DNA from 2 places in the Burkholderia sp. 3C genome. Region 2 is predicted to be linked to the other one. Evidence: predicted binding sites of a transcription regulator. Region 2 holds the regulator's gene; the other holds the start of a gene.
What was found. Region 2 encodes FliA, which starts transcription of late flagellar genes. Its sites were predicted from a motif close to CTAAAGTTTNNNNNNNNNNNGCCGNTA; they were not measured.
Positions count from the first base shown of each region.

Region 1 (6,565 bases), on a different contig from region 2:
GACGGTCCGGCCCGCGGCCGTCAGCGTCGCATTCAGCACGCGCCACATTTCGGCGTTGTCCGGATCGAGCGCGAGCACGCGGCGGATCTCGCGTTCCGAATCGGCAAGGCGGTTGCCGAGGCGAAACACGTCGGCGAGCAGCAGGCCCATCGCGACGTCGCTCGGATCGAGCGTGGTGGCGCGGATGAGCGGTTCGGTCGCTTCCAGGTATTGGCCGTCCTTGTGCATCGCGTTGCACAGCGAACGCCAGGCCACGCTGCTCGACGGGTAGCGTTGCGTCAGCGTGTGCGCGAGCTTGATGGCTTCGCCATAGCGTTTCTTGTTGTAGAGCGCGTTGAAGCGGCTCGTGTCCTGAGCGCTCGGATGGCGCACCACACCGCGCGTTTCCGCGGCCGGCGCGGGCGCCGGGGCTGCGGCCACGCGGGCCGGCGCGGCGCTGGCTGCGTTCGCGGCGGCCGTGAACACCGTGGCCGCCTTGCCCTCCGCCGACAGCGCCAGGCGCTGGATCAACCCATCGACCGCCGGCCCCTTGAAGCCGCGCTGCTGGCACATGCCGAGCGCCGTCCAGGCCGCCGAGACCTGGCCCGCCTCGATCAGCGCGTTGACATAGCTGACCCAGTGCTGGCCGTTGTTCGGATCGATGCCGAGCGCTGCCTCGAAGTGCGGCAGCGCGCCGTGGGCGTCACCGCTCTGCACTTTCAGCACGGCGAGGTTGTAGTTGGCGTCGACCTGATCGGGCTTCGCGCCGAGGATCGCCTCGTAAAGCGCCTGCGCGTCGGCGAGCTCGCCGCGATGATGATGGGCGATTGCGTTCTTGAGCACGAACGCGATGTCCGCGTCGAACTGCTGTTGCTGTTCAGGCGAGAGGCCGGCGGACATCGTATCGGACATGGGAAAACCGGACGGAAGAAGCGAATGGTGAGAATTATCCGGCTGGCCCCGGCCCGGCGAAGCGTGGAACTGACCGGTAAACGGGCGTCAATTTCATCGATGTGAATGCGGACGGGGAAACGGGGCGGGAACGAAGACCGAGGGGGCGGGATGCGTGGGGCGTCGGCGGCCGCACAGAAAAAACGGCCCGCGCAAGGCGGGCCGTGAGTTGAACGAGCGCGCGCTCGTGCGCGCGAATTGTTATTCGGGCAGGCCGCTCAGAAGCGCAGTGCGGCCTGGTTGTACTGTTTGGCCGCGTTCAGGCGTTCCGAGGCGGTCCGGTATTCGTGTTGCAGTTCCTCGCTGGCGCGCGCCGTTTCGGCCGTGATGCCGGCGTCGAGCGCCTGGATTTCGCGGATCATCAGCAGATCTTCCGGCGTTTGGGCCGCGTCGAGCGATTGCAGGTAGGGCGCGCGCGCGCCGATCAGGCGCTCGGCGCCTTCCCAGTCGGCAAGCCGCACCGCGCGGTCGATCTCGTGCGTCATCGACAGCAGTTGCGAGACGAGGATGTGCTGGTCCATGTCCGGTTCTCCAGGAGGCGGGCGTGGCTCAGGACGACTTGTTGGTCGCCAGCGCGCCGGCGCTGTTGGTGCCGCCGAACAGCGCGGTCAGGTAGTTCTGCTGCTGGTTCATGTTGGCCAGCACGGTGTTCAACTGCGTGAACTGCGCGTTGTACTGCGTGGTCAGCGTCGCCGCGTAGGCCGACAGCGTGGTCTGCTGCGCCGTCAGGCTCTTCAGGTCGGTCTGCACCGCATTGGCGCTGAGGGTCAGAATGCCGCTTTTGGGGTCCGTGTACGACGTGATCGCCGCGTTGATCTGCTCGCCGAGGCCGTTGGTGCTGTTGAACAGCGTCGAGGCCGCGGTGGGATTGTTGGTCAGCGCGTTGGTCAGGGCCGTCTGGTCGACGATCAGCGTGCCGGCCGGCTGCCCCGCGGTGGTGCCGTCGGCCACCGTGATGCCGAGCTGTTGCAGCGTCGCACCCACGCCGTTGCTGTTGACGGCGCTGCCGAGGATCGACTGCATCTGGGTGCTGATCGTGTTCAGCGTCGAATCGCCGAACAGCGGGCCGGTGACGGGGGCGGTCGGGTTGGTGTTGTCGAACGAGCCGACCGTGGCGATCGCCTGCACCAGCGTGTTGTAGTTGCTGACGAACGTCGTGACCGCCGAGGCCTGCTTGGTCGTATCGGCCGCGATCGTCAGCGTTTGCGTGGTCGCCGGGTTGGTCACGGCGGCTTGCGTGAGATTCAGCGTGACGCCGTTGATCACGTTGGTGACGGCGTTGGTCGGGCTCAGATTGGTCACGCCGTTGACCGTGACCGAGGCGTCCTGCGCGCCCGACGATTGCGTCCATTTGGTCGCCGTGGTGGTGCCGGTGGTGATCGTCGACTGGCCGCCCGTGGTGTTCGGCGTCGAGCTGACCGCCAGGTTCGACAGGCCGTTGTCGGTGGTGGCGTTGACGGCCACCGAGATGGTGTTGGCCGCGCCGCTGTTGTTCGAGCGCAGCACCAGGTGGGCGCCGTCGCTGCCGGTCACGATGCTGGCCGTCACGCCGGGGTTGTCGCTCGCGTTGTTGATCGCGGAGGCGATGCCCGACAGCGTGTTGTTGGTGGAATCGAGCGAGATCGTCGACGATTTGCCGTTGACCGTCAGCGTCATCGAGCCGGTGCCGAGCGCGGCGGTGGAATCGAAGGCCGGCGAGGTCAGCGATTGCGATTGCGCGATCTGGTTGACGGTCACGCCATAGGAGGCGGCCACGGCGCCGGAGGCGGTGGTCGCGGTCAGGCCCGTGCCGCCCGTGGTGGTCGCGGTGAAGGTTTGCGCGAACGAGCCGTCGGTCAGCGTGGAAAGCGAGCTTTGCAGGTTCTGCAGCGCAGTCTGCAGGCTGGTGTACGCAGCGGCCTTGTTGTTGTCGGTGAGGACAGCGGTCGACAGGATCGCCGTTTGGCCGGCGGTCTTGGAGTTGACCAGCGCGGTCACGAGCGAATTGACGTCGAGGTTGGCATTGCCCGTCGTGCCGTTGATGATCGACTGTGCGGCTTGCTGCAACGCGGAACTGCTGCTGATCGCGTTGTTGGACGTGGATGACGTGGACGAAATCGTGGACATCGCGGAGCTCCGTGGCGCTGACAAGTCGGTTTGACCGTGCGGATACTGCGGGAAACCGGGGGAAAACGGAAGACTTCAAAAGCAAAAAACGCGCGGCAGCCACGAGGAAGACTGCACCGCCGCGCGAACGGGCCGCCCATGAGGGCGCGGCCCGGTTTTCAAAGCACCTGCCAGATGCCTTACTGCAGGAGCTTCAGAACTTGCTGCGGCAGCGAGTTCGCTTGAGCCAGCACCGAGATGCCAGCTTGTTGCAGCACTTGTGCCTTGCTCAGGTTCGCGGTTTCCTGCGCGAAGTCCGCGCTCTGGATTTGCGACTGGGCCGACGACAGGTTCGTCGAGTTTTGTTGCTGCGTTTGCGCGATGGCGGTCAAACGGTTTTGCGTCGCGCCCAGCGTTGCCTGCAGGTTGTTCACCGTCGACAGCGCGTTTTCGATCGCGACCAGGGCCTGGTTGGCGCCCGTGGTGTTGCTGATGTTGATGTTCGCCACGGTCGGCGGAGCGTTGACCGAGTTGATCTGCGTGATCATGTTGGCGGCCGCGCTGGCTTGCGCCGTCGTCATGCCGCTCGTGGCGCCCGTCGACAGCGTCAGGTTCGTGACGGCCGTGCCCGTGCCGGCTGCCGTACCCGTCGTGAAGATCGCGCCGACTGCCGTCGTGCTCAGCGCTTGACCGTTCTGGTCCGTGAACGTGAAGCCGCCCTTGCCGTCCGACAGAACGTTGACCGACGTGATCGCCGGGTTCGTTGCGGTCGTGGCTGCGCCGTTGGTGTCGAGGTGCAGGTTCGAGATCGTGCCGACCGTTTCACCTTGTGCCACCAGACCGCCGCCGATCTTGGCAGCCGACAGGCTTTGGCTCAGGTCCAGGCTGACCGTCTGGCCGACGTTCGCGCCGACCTGGAACGTCGTGATGCCGGCGGAACCGTCGAGCAGGTTCTTGCCGTTGAAGTTCGTTTGCGAAGCAATACGATTCACTTCCGAGATCTGCGCGGCAACTTCTTGCTCGGCAGCAGCCTGGTCGCTGGTCGACAGCGTGCCCGTTGCGGCCTGGTTGGCCAGCGTCCGGATACGTTGCAGGCTGGTCGTCAGTGCCGACAGGGCGCTCGACGAGCTCTGGATCAGCGAGACGGCGTCGTTCGTGTTCGACACGCCTTGGTTCAGGCCGTTGATGGCCGTTTGCATGCGGGTCGAGATTGCCAGACCGGCTGCATCGTCTGCTGCGCTGTTGATGCGGTTGCCCGACGACAGACGCGTGATGGCTTGCGACAGTGCGCTTTGCGAGCCGTTCAGGTTTTGCTGAGCGACCAGCGAGTTGATATTGCTTGTAATTCCGAGCATGGTAAATCTCCTAAAAGCCGATAAGCCTTTGACAAGCCAACGTGGGCATCGGCGGACGCACTCGTTCTTTGCTGGCCGCCTCAAAGCAGGATTTCGGCGCTCCCAAAAAAAACTTGAGGGGGAAGATTGCGATCACTTGCAATTTCTTCCGATTTTTTGTCGGAGGCGCACTTGCCGGGGATGTTTCGCTCGAATCCCGCAGTGGTGCTGCGTTGCGGGATGCCGAGCGGGGGTGTTGCAGCCCCGTCCCTGATTGTTAACGGTTTTCTCGCGATTCTCTTGAGTCGTCGTGTGCTCGAAATTTGTCTGGCAGGCGTGGTAAACCGCTGGCTCTACGAATGTTTACCTGCTAGCATGGCGGGCTGAATTGAGATTTCTGTCAAGCCCTTGCCGTTTCGGCATGTCAAAGCTGGCAGTCAAACGCGGCGCCGGTTGCAGCTTGCCGAGCGTTTCGCGGCGCATTCCGCCTCTCTTTTCCGGCCTCCCAGGCCACAAAACCCGCTCGTTTCGCCTGTTGTGGGAACGCCCGGAAGGCCGGTGCGTGGCGCTTGGCCGCTACGTTTTTGACCGTATCAAGCAATTTAGGAACGACATGACGACGATTCTTCTGAAAGAAAACGAGCCGTTCGAAGTAGCGATCCGCCGCTTCCGCCGCGCGATCGAAAAGAACGGCCTGATCGCTGAGCTGCGCGAGCGCCAGTCCTACGAAAAGCCGACCGCCGTGCGCAAGCGCAAGAAGGCGGCAGCTGTGAAGCGCCTGCACAAGCGCCTGCGCAGCCAAATGCTGCCGAAGAAGCTCCACTAAGGCTTCCCCGGTTCGCATTGAAGCGGCGGTGTCCCTCGAAAGAGGGGCGCCGCCGTTTTGCTTTGGGGCGGCGGTTTCTTGTTTAACGTGGTGTTGCGTTCAGGCCACGCCGGTTTTTCCGGCCCGCTTGGCGGTGGCCGGCTTTGCGGCACCCGGTTGTTTCACTGCCCTGGCCGTGGTTTTCTCCGTTGCCTTGGCGCCGGGCTGGCCCAGCGCCGCGCAGGCGTCGCGGCACGGGCAGTCGAATTCGTGATCGTTGACCATCCCGGTGGCCTGCATCAGCGCATAGCAGATCGTCGAGCCGACGAACTTGAGGCCATAGCCCTTGAGCGCCTTGCTCATGGCGTCCGACAGGGCGGTGGAGGCCGGCGCGTCGCGGTACGACTTCCAGCCGTTCTGGATCGGCACGCCGCCGACAAAGGACCACAGAAAGGCATCGAGCGAGCCGTGTTCGGCGCGAATGCGCTGCACGGCGCGCGCATTGCCGATCGTCGATTCGATCTTGGCGCGGTGGCGCACGATGCCGGGGTTCTGCATCAAGGTGTCGACCTGCGCGGGCGTGAAGCGCGCCACGGCGTCGGCGTCGAAATTCGCGAACGCGGCCCGGTAGCCTTCACGCTTGTTGAGGATCGTCGACCACGACAGCCCCGCCTGTGCGCCTTCCAGGGTCAACATTTCGAACAGATAGCGTTCGTCGTGGGCCGGACGGCCCCATTCGGTGTCGTGATAAAGCGCATCGGCATCCGTGCGGACCCAGTTGCAGCGTTCACTCATCGATTCCTCGCGCCTCGGGTGGGTGCCGGCGCCCATGCCGGCACGGAAGGCGCCCAGCATAGCGCAATGCCCGTGCCGCGCAAGCCGGCCATCCGGCCAATGGGCGGGGCGCGCCGATGCGGTTAAGCTCTCGGCTCGACTGATCGGCAATCCCGGAGTGTTTCACCATGACAGAGCCCACTTACCTGATCGGCATCGATGGCGGCGGCACCGGCACGCGCGCGGTGCTGGCCGATGCCCGCGGGCGCGAACTCGCGCGCGGCAGCGGCGGCCCGTCGGGGCTGGCGCTCGGCATCGAGGGGGCATGGCGCTCGATCGAGGCGGCCTGCGCGCAGGCGTTCGAGCAGGCCGGCCTGTCGCTGGACTGGGCGCGCTGCACGATGGGCTGCGGCCTGGCCGGCAGCAATCACGCGGCATGGCTCGCGGCGTTCCTGGCCAGCGCACCGGTACCGGCGCTGGCGGTGGAGAACGATGCCTACACCACCGTGCTCGGCGCGCACGGCGGGGCGGCGGGCGTGATCGTCGCGCTCGGTACCGGCAGCGTGGCGGCCGCGATCGATGCGCAGGGCGCGTGCCGAATCGCGGGCGGCTACGGTTTCCCGTCGGGCGACGAAGC
Region 1 covers NZ_BAAILN010000071.1:16,479-23,043, reverse strand. The annotation lists gene ACYP33_RS12950 (O-linked N-acetylglucosamine transferase, SPINDLY family protein) at 1-891, opposite strand, end outside; gene ACYP33_RS12945 (flagellar protein FliT) at 1,149-1,451, opposite strand; gene fliD (flagellar filament capping protein FliD) at 1,480-3,036, opposite strand; gene ACYP33_RS12935 (flagellin) at 3,216-4,370, opposite strand; gene rpsU (30S ribosomal protein S21) at 4,963-5,175, shown strand; gene ACYP33_RS12925 (DNA-3-methyladenine glycosylase I) at 5,275-5,949, opposite strand; gene ACYP33_RS12920 (glucosamine kinase nucleotide-binding domain-containing protein) at 6,117-6,565, shown strand, end outside.
Region 1: the regulator FliA is predicted to act here: its motif matches at 4,462-4,488, upstream of ACYP33_RS12935 (flagellin).

Region 2 (6,565 bases):
CCCGAGCGTGCTGCTGTTCTCGACGCTGCTGCGCCTGTCGCTGAACGTCGCCTCCACGCGCGTGGTGCTGCTCGAAGGTCACACCGGCCCCGACGCGGCCGGCCAGGTGATCGAGGCGTTCGGTCACTTCCTGGTGGGCGGCAACTTCGCGGTCGGCATCGTGGTGTTCGTGATCCTGATGATCATCAACTTCACGGTGATCACGAAGGGCGCGGGGCGGATCGCCGAAGTGTCGGCGCGCTTCACGCTCGACGCGATGCCCGGCAAGCAGATGGCGATCGACGCCGACCTGAACGCCGGCCTGATCAACGAGGACCAGGCCCGCAAGCGCCGGGTCGCGGTGGCGCAGGAAGCCGAGTTCTACGGCTCGATGGACGGCGCCTCGAAGTTCGTGCGCGGCGACGCGATCGCCGGCCTGATCATCATGGTGATCAACGTGCTGGGCGGCCTGATCGTCGGCATTGTGCAGCACGACATGAGCTTTGCCGCCGCGGGCAAGAACTACACGCTGCTGACGATTGGCGACGGCCTGGTCGCGCAGATCCCGTCGCTGGTGATCTCGACCGCGGCCGGCGTGATCGTCTCGCGCGTGGCGACCGACGAGGACATCGGCACCCAGATCACCGGCCAGTTGTTCGCCAACCCGCGCGTGCTGCTCATTACCGGCGTGATCATCGCGGTGATGGGCCTGATCCCGAACATGCCGCACTTCGCCTTCCTGCTGCTGGGCGGCGGGCTGATCTGGCTGGCGCGCTCGATGAGCCGCCGCGAGGCCGCCAAGCGCGCCTCCGGCGACGTGACCGAGATCGCGCCGCCCGCCGCGCTGCCGGCCGACAGCCACGAAGCCACCTGGGAAGACGTCACGCTGATCGATCCACTGGGCCTCGAAGTGGGCTACCGGCTGATCTCGCTGGTCGACAACAGCGGCGATGGCGAACTGCTCAAGCGCATCAAGAGCATCCGCAAGAAGTTCGCGCAGGAAATCGGTTTTCTGCCGCCGGTGATTCATATCCGCGACAACCTGGAGCTGCGCCCGAACGGCTATCGCATCGCGCTGAAGGGCGTCGAGGTGGGCACCGGCGAAGCGTTTCCGGGCCAGTGGCTGGCGATCAACCCGGGCCAGGTCACGGCCGCGCTGCCCGGCGCGCAGACGCGCGACCCGGCGTTCGGCCTGCCGGCGGTGTGGATCGACGTGTCGCAGCGCGAACAGGCGCAGGTGTACGGCTATACCGTGGTGGACGCCAGCACCGTGATCGCCACCCACCTGAACCATCTGGTGGTGCAGCACGCCGCCGAGCTGCTCGGCCGCCAGGAAGTGCAGGCGCTGCTGGAGCGCACCGGCCGCGACGCGCCGTCGCTGATCGAGGATCTGGTGCCGAAGACGGTTTCGCTGACCACGCTGCAACGCGTGCTGCAGAACCTGCTGGAAGAAGGTGTGCCGATCCGCGACATGCGCACCATCATCGAAGCCGTGTCGGAGCAGTCGGGCCGCATCACCGATCCGTACGAACTGACCGCCGTGGTGCGGCTCGCGCTGGGACGCGCGATCACGCAACAGTGGTATCCGGGCACCGGCGAAATGCAGGTGATGGGTATCGACGCAAATTTGGAGCGGGTGCTGTCGCAAGCGCTCGCCACGGGCGCGAACCCCGGTCTCGAACCGGGTCTCGCGCACACGCTGCTGATCGGCACGCAAGAAGCGATGCTGCGGCAGCAGAACATGGGGCTGCCGCCCGTGCTGCTGGTGCAGCACGCGCTGCGCGCGATGCTCGCGCGTTTCCTGCGCCGCAGCCTGCCGCAACTGAAAGTGCTGTCCTATGCCGAAGTGCCGGAAACACGCACGATCAAAGTCACGAACGTCATCGGGGGTAACGCTTGAACATCCGCAAATTCACTGGCGCAACGAGCCGCGACGCACTGCGTCTGGTGCGTGAAGCGCTTGGCGGCGATGCCGTCGTGCTGTCGAACCGCACGCTCGACGACGGTTCGGTCGAAATCGTCGCGCTCGCGGACGCCGAGCTGGCCGCGCTGGCGCCGAAATCGCCGGCCGCCGCGCCCGCGCAGGCCCGCGCGCTGCCGCCCGCCGCCCGCCCGGCGCCGGCCGCCAACGCTGCCGCCGCGCCCGCCGCGCCGCGCATGCCGGCCAATCCGTACGCCTCGGGCGACGTGTTCTCGTCGATGTTCGGCGCGAGCGCCGACACCACGGAACCGGCCTCGGCTGCCTCGCGCTACGACCTGGGCGACGACGACCAGCACGACGCCGCCCCGGCCGCCGCCGCACCCGCCTACGAACCGGCCCCGGCCGTCGCGCCGTCGACGCCGGCCCCGTGGCTCGTCGAGCACGCGCGCCGCCTGACGCGCCAGCACGATGCGATCTCGGCCCCGGCCGCACGCGGCGAACCGGTCACGGCCGCCGAATTGAATGCGGCGCTCGACGATAGCGCAACGCCCGAATGGGCGCGCGACATCGTGCGCAACGTCGCCGCCCGCGTGGAGCCGCCGCAACGCCCGGCCGCCCCGGCCGCTGCGTCCGCCCCGGCGATCTCGCCGGCCGTCGCCAAGCTCGCCGAGCGCGTGGTGCGCGGCACCCAGACGCCGGCCGCCTCGATCGCCGACGAAGTCAATTCGCGCATCGAGCGGATCGTCAACGAGACGGTGATGAACGAGCTGTCGGCGATGCGCGGCATGATGGAAGAGCAGTTCGCCGGCCTCGTATGGGGCGACCGCCAACGCCGCAGCCCGCTGCATGGCGCGCTGACCAAGCGCCTGTTCTCGGCCGGCTTCTCGGCGCAACTGGTGCGCACCCTGGTCGACAACCTGCCGGCCGACGTGTCGGCGGGCAGCTTCGAAGGCGCCTGCGAGTGGGCCGAAACGGTGCTGGCCGGCAACCTGCCGGTGCTCGACAGCGAGGATGCGCTGATGGAGCGCGGCGGCGTGTTCGCGCTGATGGGGCCGACCGGCGTGGGCAAGACCACCACCACCGCCAAGCTGGCCGCGCGCTGCGTGATGCGCTTCGGCGCCAGCAAGGTCGCGCTGCTGACCACCGACAGCTACCGGATCGGCGGCCACGAACAACTGCGCATCTTCGGCCGGATTCTCGGCGTGCCGGTGCATGCGGTGAAGGATGGCGGCGATCTGCAACTGGCGCTCTCGGAGCTGCGCAACAAGCACATCGTGCTGATCGACACGATCGGCATGAGCCAGCGCGACCGCACCGTGTCCGACCAGATCGCGATGCTGCAAGGCGCCGATTCGCGCGTGCAGCGGCTGCTGCTGATGTCGGCGACCAGCCACGGCGATACGCTCAACGAAGTGGTGCAGGCCTATCGCGGCGCGGGTCAGACCGATCTCGCCGGCTGCATCCTGACCAAGCTCGACGAGGCCACCAACCTCGGCAGCGTGCTCGACACGGTGATCCGCTACCAACTGCCGGTGCACTACGTGTCGACCGGCCAGAAGGTGCCGGAGAACCTGTACGTCGCCACCCGCAAGTTCCTGCTCAAGAGCGCGTTCTGCGTGCCGCGCGACGGCTCGCCGTTCGTGCCGCACGAAGACGAACTGCCCGGCATGCTGTCGGCTCTGGCCGGCCGCCCGGGCGCCGGACAACACGAGGTCTACTTTGGATAAGCGCACTACCGATCAGGCCGAAGGATTGCGGCGCTTGCTGGCCGGCCGCGCCACCCGGATCGTTGCGGTCACCGGCGGCCCGTCGGGCGTCGGCTGCACCTCGGCGGTCGTCAATCTGGCTGCCGCGCTGGCCGCGCTCGGCAAGGACGTGCTGGTGGTCGACGAGCGCTCGGACGTGGAATCCGCCACCGCGACGCTGGCCGGCGCCTGGTTGCGCACCGGCACCACGGTGCGTCACGAGGCCGGCTTCTCGCTGTGCGTGGCGGCCGATCTGGCGCGCGACGGCTACGACGACGAGCGCCTGGCCGCCTATCTCGACGGCGCGGCGGACATCGTGCTGGTGGACGCCCAGCGCGACGCGAACGGTGCGCTGTCGGCGCTCGCGCGCGCCGCGCACGACGTGCTGATCGTCACGCGGGTGGCCGGCGCGGCGATCACCGAAGCCTATGCCTGCATGAAGCGCCTGCACTACGCGCACGCGCTCGCGCAGTTCCGCGTGCTGATCAACCACGTGCAGAGCGAAGCCGATGCGCGCGCCGCCTACGAGAATCTGGCCGGCGTGGCGGGGCGCTACCTGACGGTCGCGCTGGAAGAAGGCGGCTACGTCAGCGCCGATCCGCTCGTCGCGCGTGCCCGCGAACTGGTGCACACGGTGGTGGACGCGTTTCCGTCGGCCGCCGCCGCGCGCGACTACCGGCAGATCGCGTCGGACCTGCTGTACTGGCCGATGCGCTCGGCGCCGGTCGCCGGCCGGCCGTTCGCCGCTACGCCGGCCGTCGAACGGGGTGCGGCGCAAGCCGCCTGACCCAAAGGGCTATCAGGAGAGAGCCGATGTACAACGCTCAAGGAAAACTGTCCACGTCGGCGATGGCCGAGGCCGGGATGGGGCAAGCCGAGGTGCTCGCGAAATATGCGCCGCTGGTGCGTCGTCTGGGCCTGCAACTGGTCGCGAAGATGCCGGCCAGCGTCGATCTCGACGACCTGATCCAGGCCGGCATGATCGGCCTGCTCGACGCGGCCGGCCGCTACAAGGAAGATCAGGGCGCGCAGTTCGAAACCTACGCGACGCAGCGCATTCGCGGTGCGATGCTCGACGAGCTGCGCAGCAACGACTGGTTGCCGCGCAGCCTGCGCAAGACCTCGCGCGAGGTGGAGCAGGCCGTGCACCGCGTCGAGCAGAAGCTCGGCCGCCCGGCCAACGAAACCGAGATCGCCACGCACCTGGAGATGCCGCTCGACGAGTACCAGTCGATGCTGCAGGATCTGCACGGCAGCCAGTTGATCTATTACGAGGATTTCGACCGCTCCGCCGACGACGAGCCGTTCCTCGACCGCTATCGCGTGGACCATTCGGACCCGCTGTCGGCGCTGCTCGACGATCACCTGCGCGCCGCGCTGGTGGAGGCGATCGATCGCCTGCCCGAGCGCGAGAAATTGCTGATGTCGCTGTATTACGAGCGCGGGCTGAATCTGCGCGAAATCGGCGCGGTGCTGGAGGTCAGCGAATCGCGCGTGTGTCAGTTGCACAGCCAGGCCGTGGCGCGTCTGCGCGCCCGCCTGCGCGAACAGGCCTGGGTCGGCGCCGAACACTGAGCGCCGCGTATCGGGTGCCGCAGTGCGCCACGGCGCGCCGCACGAGGCCCGCAGGCGAGTGCCCGCCTGCCGCCATCGTCGCGATCGATCGCGGGATTTCGGCCGCCGAATCCCGCGCCGTGCGTGTGGGAATTGTTCACGACTGTTTGCTACAATCCGTGCTCGTTTCCGAGGAGCGTTGCGACGGGCGTCCTGCCCGCCAGGCTCGGAAATCTTCACCGCGCGGCCCGCACCGCCCGGCGGGTCCGTCCCCACGAACCCTCCGGCCAGCGAGCCGCTCCTTGAACGGCGCTCACGTCACCAATCTTTGATCCATCAAGAAAGGAGGGCGTGATGAACGCCGTTATCGATTCGAAAGCTTCCAACGATTACCTCGTCGCCGACCTGGCGCTGGCCGCCTGGGGCCGCAAGGAACTGAACATCGCCGAGACCGAAATGCCCGGCCTGATGCAGATCCGCGAGGAAAACAAGGCATCGCAGCCGCTGAAGGGCGCGCGCATCGCCGGTTCGCTGCACATGACGATCCAGACAGGCGTGCTGATCGAGACGCTGAAGGCGCTCGGCGCCGACGTGCGCTGGGCCTCGTGCAACATCTTCTCGACGCAGGATCACGCGGCCGCGGCCATCGTCGAAGCCGGCGTGCCGGTGTTCGCGTTCAAGGGCGAATCGCTCGACGAATACTGGGAGTTCTCGCACCGCATCTTCGAATGGCCGAACGGCGAATTCGCCAACATGATCCTCGACGACGGCGGCGACGCCACGTTGCTGCTGATCCTCGGCGCGAAGGCCGAGAAGGATCGCTCGGTGATCGCCAAGCCGACCAACGAGGAAGAAGTCGCGCTGTACAAGTCGATCGCCGCGCACCTCGACGCCGATCCGGTGTGGTACTCGACGCGCCTCGCGCATATCAAGGGCGTGACGGAAGAAACCACCACCGGCGTGCACCGTCTGTACCAGATGGAAAAGGACGGCCGCCTGCCGTTCCCGGCGTTCAACGTCAACGATTCGGTCACCAAGTCGAAGTTCGACAACCTGTACGGCTGCCGCGAATCGCTGGTGGACGGCATCAAGCGCGCGACCGACGTGATGATCGCGGGCAAGATCGCGGTGGTGGCCGGCTACGGCGACGTGGGCAAGGGCTGCGCGCAATCGCTGCGTGGCCTCGGCGCGACCGTGTGGGTCACGGAAATCGATCCGATCTGCGCGCTGCAGGCGGCGATGGAAGGCTACCGCGTCGTGACGATGGAATACGCCGCCGACAAGGCCGACATCTTCGTGACGGCCACCGGCAACTTCCACGTGATCGGCCACGACCACATGAAGGCGATGCGTCACAACGCGATCG
Region 2 covers NZ_BAAILN010000043.1:4,744-11,308, forward strand. The annotation lists gene flhA (flagellar biosynthesis protein FlhA) at 1-1,879, shown strand, start outside; gene flhF (flagellar biosynthesis protein FlhF) at 1,876-3,627, shown strand; gene ACYP33_RS06325 (nucleotide-binding protein) at 3,620-4,432, shown strand; gene ACYP33_RS06330 (RNA polymerase sigma factor FliA) at 4,459-5,220, shown strand; S-adenosyl-L-homocysteine riboswitch at 5,385-5,452, shown strand; gene ahcY (adenosylhomocysteinase) at 5,554-6,565, shown strand, end outside.